Regions from separate parts of the Desulfovibrio intestinivivus genome, predicted to be linked through region 1. Evidence: predicted binding sites of a transcription regulator. Region 1 holds the regulator's gene; each other region holds the start of a gene.
The links. Region 1 encodes sigma-54, which starts transcription at its own class of promoters, with help from an activator protein. Its sites were predicted from a motif close to CTGGCACGGNNNNTGCTT; they were not measured.
Positions count from the first base shown of each region.

Region 1 (2,261 bases):
TCAAGCTGCATGAGCGCTTCATCCAGATGCAGGGGCTTGGTGGCGAGGCGGTCGGTGCCGTCAACGGGCTGCTGCACGTCGGCTTCGGCATCGAGGTTGTAAGTAAACACGTCCACATCCGTATTGCGGGCGTGCCGCCGCTGGGCCTTTACGCGGGCCACCTGGCGCTTGATCTGCGATTCAACCTTGTCTGTCACAAGGTCAATGGCGGCGTACATGTCCGAAGTCTGCTCCGTGGCGTTGATATGCAGGCCCTCGCCCGTAACGGTCACTTCGCAGCGATGACGGAACTTGTCGACTGTCAGCACAACGGCAACGTCAAGGCCAGAGGCCTTGCCAAAAAACCGTCCCAGCTTTTCCATGCGGCGACGGGCATACTTCTTCAGATGTTCGGAGGCTTCAAAATTCTTGAAAGCAAATGAGATGTTCATAAGTTCCTCCTAAGTATTGAGCCACTCGACGGGGAATCAGAAATGCTCCTTGCGCCTTGACGAAGATGGAATATCAAGCGCCGTGCGGTATTTTGCCACCGTGCGCCGCGCAATATTGACCTTGAGACGCTCCTTGAGCATTTCGCCGATACGCTCATCGCTGAGGGGGGATCGGGTATCTTCCTCAGAGATGAATTTCTTGATCAGAGCCTTGACGCTTTCTGAGCCTACCTGACTTCCGTCATCGAGTTCAAGGCCGCTGTTAAAGAAAAACTTCAATTCAAAGATGCCGTGGGGCGTTGCCACATACTTGTTGGTGGTAATGCGGCTCACCGTTGATTCGTGCATGCTGATGTCGTCTGCAATGTCTTTGAGAATGAGCGGCGCGAGCTTGGTCACGCCGTCTTCAAAAAACGGCTGCTGATGGCGCACAATGCTTTCCATAACCTTGTAAAGCGTGCGCTGGCGCTGATACAGGCTCTTGATAAGCCATGAGGCGGAGCGGATCTTTTCGGAACAGTAGTCCTTTTCCTTCTCCGAGCCGCCTATGTTCATCTGGCTCATGGCCGAAAGCTGCAACTGGGGCAGGCCGTCATCGTTGAGCAAAATCACAAATTCGCTGCCCATCTTGTACACAAATACATCGGGGCTTACATAAGTTGGCTCACCGCCGCCAAAACTTGCGCCGGGCAATGGGTCAAGGCTCTGGATGATATCCAGATATTCCTTGAGCTCTTCCATATCGAGCTTGAACTTTCGCAGCAGGGGCTTGTAGCGCTTGGCCTCAAGGTCTTCAAGGTGGGATTCCACCAGCTCCACAAGGATGGGATCGCGGGCGTAATTAAGGTTCTTGATCTGCACCATCAGGCATTCGCGCGCATCACGCGCGGCAACGCCGATGGGGTCAAAAAGCTGCACCCTTTCAAGCACGGGCAGCACGGCCTCGGGCGCAACCTCAGCCATTTCGGCCACTTCTTCAATGGTGGCTTGCAGATACCCGGCTGAGGAGAGATTGCCGATAATGACCTCGCCAATGGCCTTCTGCTCTTCTGTCAGCGAAGAAAGGCGCAACTGCCAGAACAGATGTCCCTCAAGGGTGGGCTTGGCCGCATAGCGGGCTTCAAGAGGCGAAATTTCTTCGGCAAGTTCATATTCGCGCGACTGCGAAAGGCGGGGGGTGCTGGCAAACTCACCGAGGTAATCTTCCCAGTCGGCGTCCTTGGCCAGTTCCCTGTCGTATACTTCCTCCTTGGGCGCTTCGCGGCTTTCCTCGTGCTGCTCCTGGGAGGCATCGTCAGTAAGTGAAGATTCTTCGAGAAAGGGGTTTTCAAGCAGTTCCTGCTGCACAGTTTCCAGAAGTTCCACGCGTGAGAGTTGCAACAGCTTGATTGCCTGCTGCAATTGCGGGGTCATTACCAGTTGCTGTGACAGCTTGAGTTGCTGCCGTAGTTCCAGTGCCATGTGTGCTCTTTTGCCTTAACTAGCCATAGGACTATAGAATTATCTGTTTACAAGTACTGTGCCACATCTGCAAAAATTATGCAATAGCTAACAGTTGCAAGATCAGGTTCACGGCATCCCCAGCCTGCGGCAGGGGCTGCCAGCGCAAAAAACCTGATTTGGCGCAGTTTTTGCGCCGTTGAAATAATCTGCGCACAAAAAAAGAGGAAGGCAATGCCCTCCCCTTTTTGCGCGATTTTGCGATACCCAAGCTTGGTGAAAACCAACAAGCCTCGCTGCATTAACGCTGCGAAATTACACCTTGGCGAACTTTTTCGCCGCTCCGATAAATTCGCGGAACAGCGGATGCGCGTTCATGGGCCGGGACTT
Region 1 covers NZ_JBRBQT010000001.1:2,902,748-2,905,008, forward strand. The annotation lists gene hpf (ribosome hibernation-promoting factor, HPF/YfiA family) at 1-431, opposite strand, end outside; gene rpoN (RNA polymerase factor sigma-54) at 468-1,892, opposite strand; gene ACUZ9P_RS12415 (hypothetical protein) at 1,940-2,173, opposite strand; gene ACUZ9P_RS12420 (CTP synthase) at 2,187-2,261, opposite strand, start outside.

Region 2 (2,261 bases), 2.0 Mb from region 1:
TTTGCCCAGGATCTGGATTGCGTGGCCCCAGAGGCTCAGGAAAAGGTTTTTGCCGCCGTGGCGGATGCCCTGCGCGCATCCATGTGGAATAACGGCGGTTGGATTGCTGATTATCGGCGGCTGCGGGTCGTGGCCGTAAAACACTAAGGGAGTCTCCATGCCCGAAGCTCAAGAACAATTTCAGAATGGCGTTGCCAGGGTTCTGGAAGCCGTCATGTTCGAGAACTGGCTGCGTTTTTATTTCATCTCTGAAAAGCCCGATGCCCCTGCCGCCACGGACGGCCAGCCCGCCCTGTTCATTGCAGTGCCGGTCAAGGCCATGGAGCGCATCAGCGAGTTGTTCCCGCGCCTGCTGCCCCTGGCAGAAGAAATGAACGGTCAGGAAGTGACCTTTGAAACCTCCCGCCGCGCGGTCTGTAATTTTGTGCTGGCCCATGTGGACGGTCAGGTCATGCCCCGCGATTCTGCGACCATGATTTTTGAGAGCTCCACCTTCCAGGTGCAGATGCAGCTTTTCAACGCCTGGGTGCAGATGCACGAAGAACAGCTTGACCGCAACTTTGTGGATTTTGGCGGCTGGCAGAAACTCTTTGACGAATGGCGCAATACGCCCGCCGCGCGCGAACTGGCCGAAAAGCTGTCCCTTTCTTTGCAGGGTGCGGCTGTTGCGCCGAGCAAGGACACTGTGCAGTAGGCTGTGCAAGAAAATATTTTGTACAGTTTTGCGCCTTCCAGGCAGGGCACAGGCAAGTAGGGTTAAACATTTTTAACGCATCGCCAGAGGGGCTGTAATAAATTACAAATAAAAAACAACATGTTAGATGATTATTCGCATGCTGTTTTTTATGGCACGGCCATTGCAGCTTAGAAAGTACCTTCCTTTCTTTTGCTGACAGTCTCCTCCAACCGAAACGGCCTGCCTCCCCAAGCGGGCCGTTTTTTTATGTCAAATCACGGCAGGATCACAAATGCAAGATAAGTTTCTGGCTTCTGAATATCCCCAGTCAGCACCGGAGCAGGCAGGGTTTCACATTATCCCCGTCCCTCTGGAGCAGAGCGTTTCTTATGGCAGCGGCACGGTCAAAGGCCCTCAGGCCCTGCTTGCCGCATCGCACCAGCTTGAGGCCTGGGAATGCGGATTCGCACCGGGCGAGTCAGGTTTTTTTACCGCCCAGGCCGTGGACTGCGCTGGCCCCATAACCGACACGCTTGACCGCATAGAGGCCGCTGTGGCCCATGCCATTGCCTGCGAGGCCGTGCCTGTGGTGCTGGGCGGCGAGCATACCGTGACGCTTGGAGCCTTGCGGGCATTGGCCCGGCAGGCTGAAAAAACGGGCGAATCCTTTGGCGTTGTGCAGTTTGACGCCCACGCCGACCTGCGGCCCCAGTATGAGGGCAGCCCCTTTTCACACGCCAGCGTCATGTACCGCGCCGTGGCCGACCTCGGCCTGCCGCTCACGCAGTTTGCCGTGCGCGATTTCTGCCGGGAAGAAGCCGAGATCCGCAAGAAGTTCAACGTCACCCATTACGACGCCTACTTCCTTGCCCGCGTGGGCCTGCCGGAGCTGCCCCTGCCCGAGGATTTCCCCAAAAATATTTACATCACCTTTGATGTGGACGGGCTTGATTCGTCCATCATGCCAGCCACCGGAACGCCCTCGCCCGGCGGCATCAACTGGCGCGAGGCCCAGTACATGCTGGAACGCTGCGTGGCGGGCCGCCGCGTGGTGGGGCTGGACGTGGTGGAACTGGCCCCCATTGAGGGCCTGCACCATGCGGACTTTACGGCTGCCAAGCTTACCCACCTCATCATGGGGCTGGCCCACGATGCCAATCAGAAGGAGGCTCAGTCATGAAGAATACCATAGTTACCTTCCGTGAGGCCAAAGGGCAGGAAAAGCTCGTCATGTTGACGGCTTATGATTACAGCACCGCACGGGTCATGGACATGGCCGGGGTGGATGCCCTGCTTGTAGGTGATTCGCTGGGTATGGTGATGCTGGGTTATCCCGATACGCTTTCCGTCACAGTGGACGACATGGTGCGCCACTGCGCCGCCGTGGCGCGCGGTGCGCAAAAAGCCCTTGTGGTCTGCGACATGCCCTTTATGAGCTACCACGTTTCTGTGGAAGATACCGTGCGCAACGCCGGGCGGCTCATGACTGAAGGCCGTGCCCAGGCGGTCAAGCTTGAAGGCGGCGCGGAATTTGCCCCAGAAGTGCGGGCACTGACGCGGGCTTCCATTCCCGTCATGGGGCATC
Region 2 covers NZ_JBRBQT010000001.1:922,054-924,314, reverse strand. The annotation lists gene ACUZ9P_RS03900 (class I SAM-dependent methyltransferase) at 1-147, shown strand, start outside; gene ACUZ9P_RS03895 (hypothetical protein) at 158-694, shown strand; gene speB (agmatinase) at 969-1,856, shown strand; gene panB (3-methyl-2-oxobutanoate hydroxymethyltransferase) at 1,853-2,261, shown strand, end outside.
Region 2: speB (agmatinase) is a predicted target of sigma-54. The motif match lies at 846-863, and genes of this name have one in related genera.

Region 3 (2,261 bases), 2.0 Mb from region 1:
GCTGGGGGTGTATGCCGACATGCCGGAGAGTTCACCGTTAGCGTTGAAGCTGAGGGTGCCCGCCATCAGGGGCTGGGCCTTGCCGCCCTTGGCATCGGCATCCGAGGCAATGAGGTACTCCACGGTCGTTCCGGGCGTTGTGGAAGGCGCGCCGTCAAAATAGATTGTGGCCGAGTGGGCCGTGCCGTCGGCACCATACAGGGTAATGCTCTGCCCGTAGCCGTAGCTGGAACTGTTCATGGGAGGCACGTTGGCGGCATTATACTGACCAATGAGGCTGAAATAGGGATTTGCGGGGTCGCTGGAAGTGTCTTTGGACTGTCCCACATTAAAGCGCATATCAACAGCCGTGGTGGCCTTGGCGGGCATCTTGGCGAATCTGTCAACTGTAACCTGCGCCAGACCGCCCTTGGTGCCATCCTCCGCGTATTTGTAGCCCATAAGGGCCATGCCGGCAGGTGTGCGCCAAACTCCCTGATTGTCGGGCCGGAGGTCGCCCGCGCGGGTGTAATACTGCTCGCCGGTTTTGTCCGTTACCTGAAAGAAACCTTTGCCGCTGATGGCCATATCGGTAACGGTGTTGGTAGACTCAAGCCCCCCCTGCTTGTACCGCGTGAGCACTGCGTCCATCTGTACGCCCTGCCCTACCTGCCCAAGGGCCACCTTGGAATTGGTCTGCGCATCCCACCAGTCGCCTATGGCCCCTTGCTGCGCGTAAAAAACGTCAGAGAACAGAGCGGTTTGCTGCTTGTACCCGATGGTGCTCACATTGGCGATGTTGTTTGAGATAACGTTCATGCCGCTACTCAACGTTTTCATGCCTGTGGCGCCGATAAACAATGACGAGTTCATGCTCTGCCTCCTGTCGGGAGGGAATAATTTTCCCTTGCCCGGAAACGATGCCCCAAACAGCAAGACGTTTCTGTTGTGAAAACGCATGCCGTTGCGCCGCCCGTGTGCGCGGCGCGCCTTGCCTGCGGCGCGTAAGTCGCGCATATGTTTAGGCAAAGAAAAAGGGCGGGGAGGAAAAATCTTCCTCTCCGCCCTGAATAGAAGCAGAATCCGTGCCAGCGGTAACGCTGCTTGCGCTACAGCGGCGCGCTATTTTTGCAGCGGCAGGCCTTGTTTCTGCCAGCCCGTGATGCCCTCATTCATGTGGAGAATGTTGGTTATCCCTTCTTTTTCCATGGCGTCGTAGGCTCCGGCAGAGCGATTGCCCGTGCGGCAATAGAGCAGCACCGGCTTGTCCTTGGGCAGGCCAAGTATCTGCGAATCAAAGGATGCGCCGAAAAAGTCCATGTTGATTGCGCCTGCAAGGTGCCCCTCGCGAAATTCAGCCGGGGTGCGCACGTCAACAATGGTCAGCCCCTGAGGAGGGGTCTGCAACAGGGTTGCGGCGTCCTTCACGCTGATATCCTTGGCGGAAACCTGAACGGCAGCAAGCAAGAGGAAGCATGCGAGCGCCGACATCAGGCCATAAAGCCTGCCGCGCGATGGCGTTGCGGAGTGGGTCTGCGTCATTTCTGCTACCTGTAGTGGTTTGAGATCGGGCTGGGGGCCTGCCTGCGATGTTATTTTACGGAGGCGCGGGCCTTGGCAAAGCCGTCGGCAGCCTTGCGGATCACTTCTTCGCCCACGCAGAATGCCAGGCGGAAGTAACCGGGGCAGCCAAAGCCGGAGCCGGGAACAGCCAGCACGCGTTCTTCGACCAGCCTGTTCACAAAGGCCACATCATCCCCTCCGGGAGCCTTGGGGAAGAAGTAGAACGCGCCTGCGGGCATCTGGAATTCGTATCCGGCGTTTTTGAGCACCTCGGCCATGGCCTTGCGGCGGGCGGCGTAGACGTTCAGGTCAACCTGGCTGCCCAGGGCGGCGGCCATGATGTGTTGGCCCACCACGGGCGGGTTCACAAAGCCGAGAATTCGGTTGGTGAGCGTGAGGGCGGCCATGAGCTCGGCCTTTTCGTGCAGCAGGGGCGAAACGGCGGCAAAGCCCACGCGTTCGCCAGGCAGCGAAAGATTTTTGGAAAAAGAGCTGATGACCACGGCGTAAGGATAGAGCGGCAGCACCGAAGGCACTTCCGCACCGTCATAGGCAAGGAAGCGGTACGGTTCATCGGCCACCAGCCAGATGGGCTTGCCGTATTCCTGACTCTTGTTTTCCAGCAGTTCGGTCAGCGCCTTGAGGTCTTTGCGACTGTAAATCACGCCGGTGGGATTGTTGGGCGAGTTGATGAGCACCACGCGCGTTTTGGGGCTGAT
Region 3 covers NZ_JBRBQT010000001.1:861,448-863,708, reverse strand. The annotation lists gene ACUZ9P_RS03630 (flagellar hook protein FlgE) at 1-852, opposite strand, end outside; gene ACUZ9P_RS03625 (rhodanese-like domain-containing protein) at 1,102-1,521, opposite strand; gene ACUZ9P_RS03620 (pyridoxal phosphate-dependent aminotransferase) at 1,572-2,261, opposite strand, start outside.
Region 3: ACUZ9P_RS03630 (flagellar hook protein FlgE) is a predicted target of sigma-54. The motif match lies at 1,054-1,071, and genes of this name have one in related genera.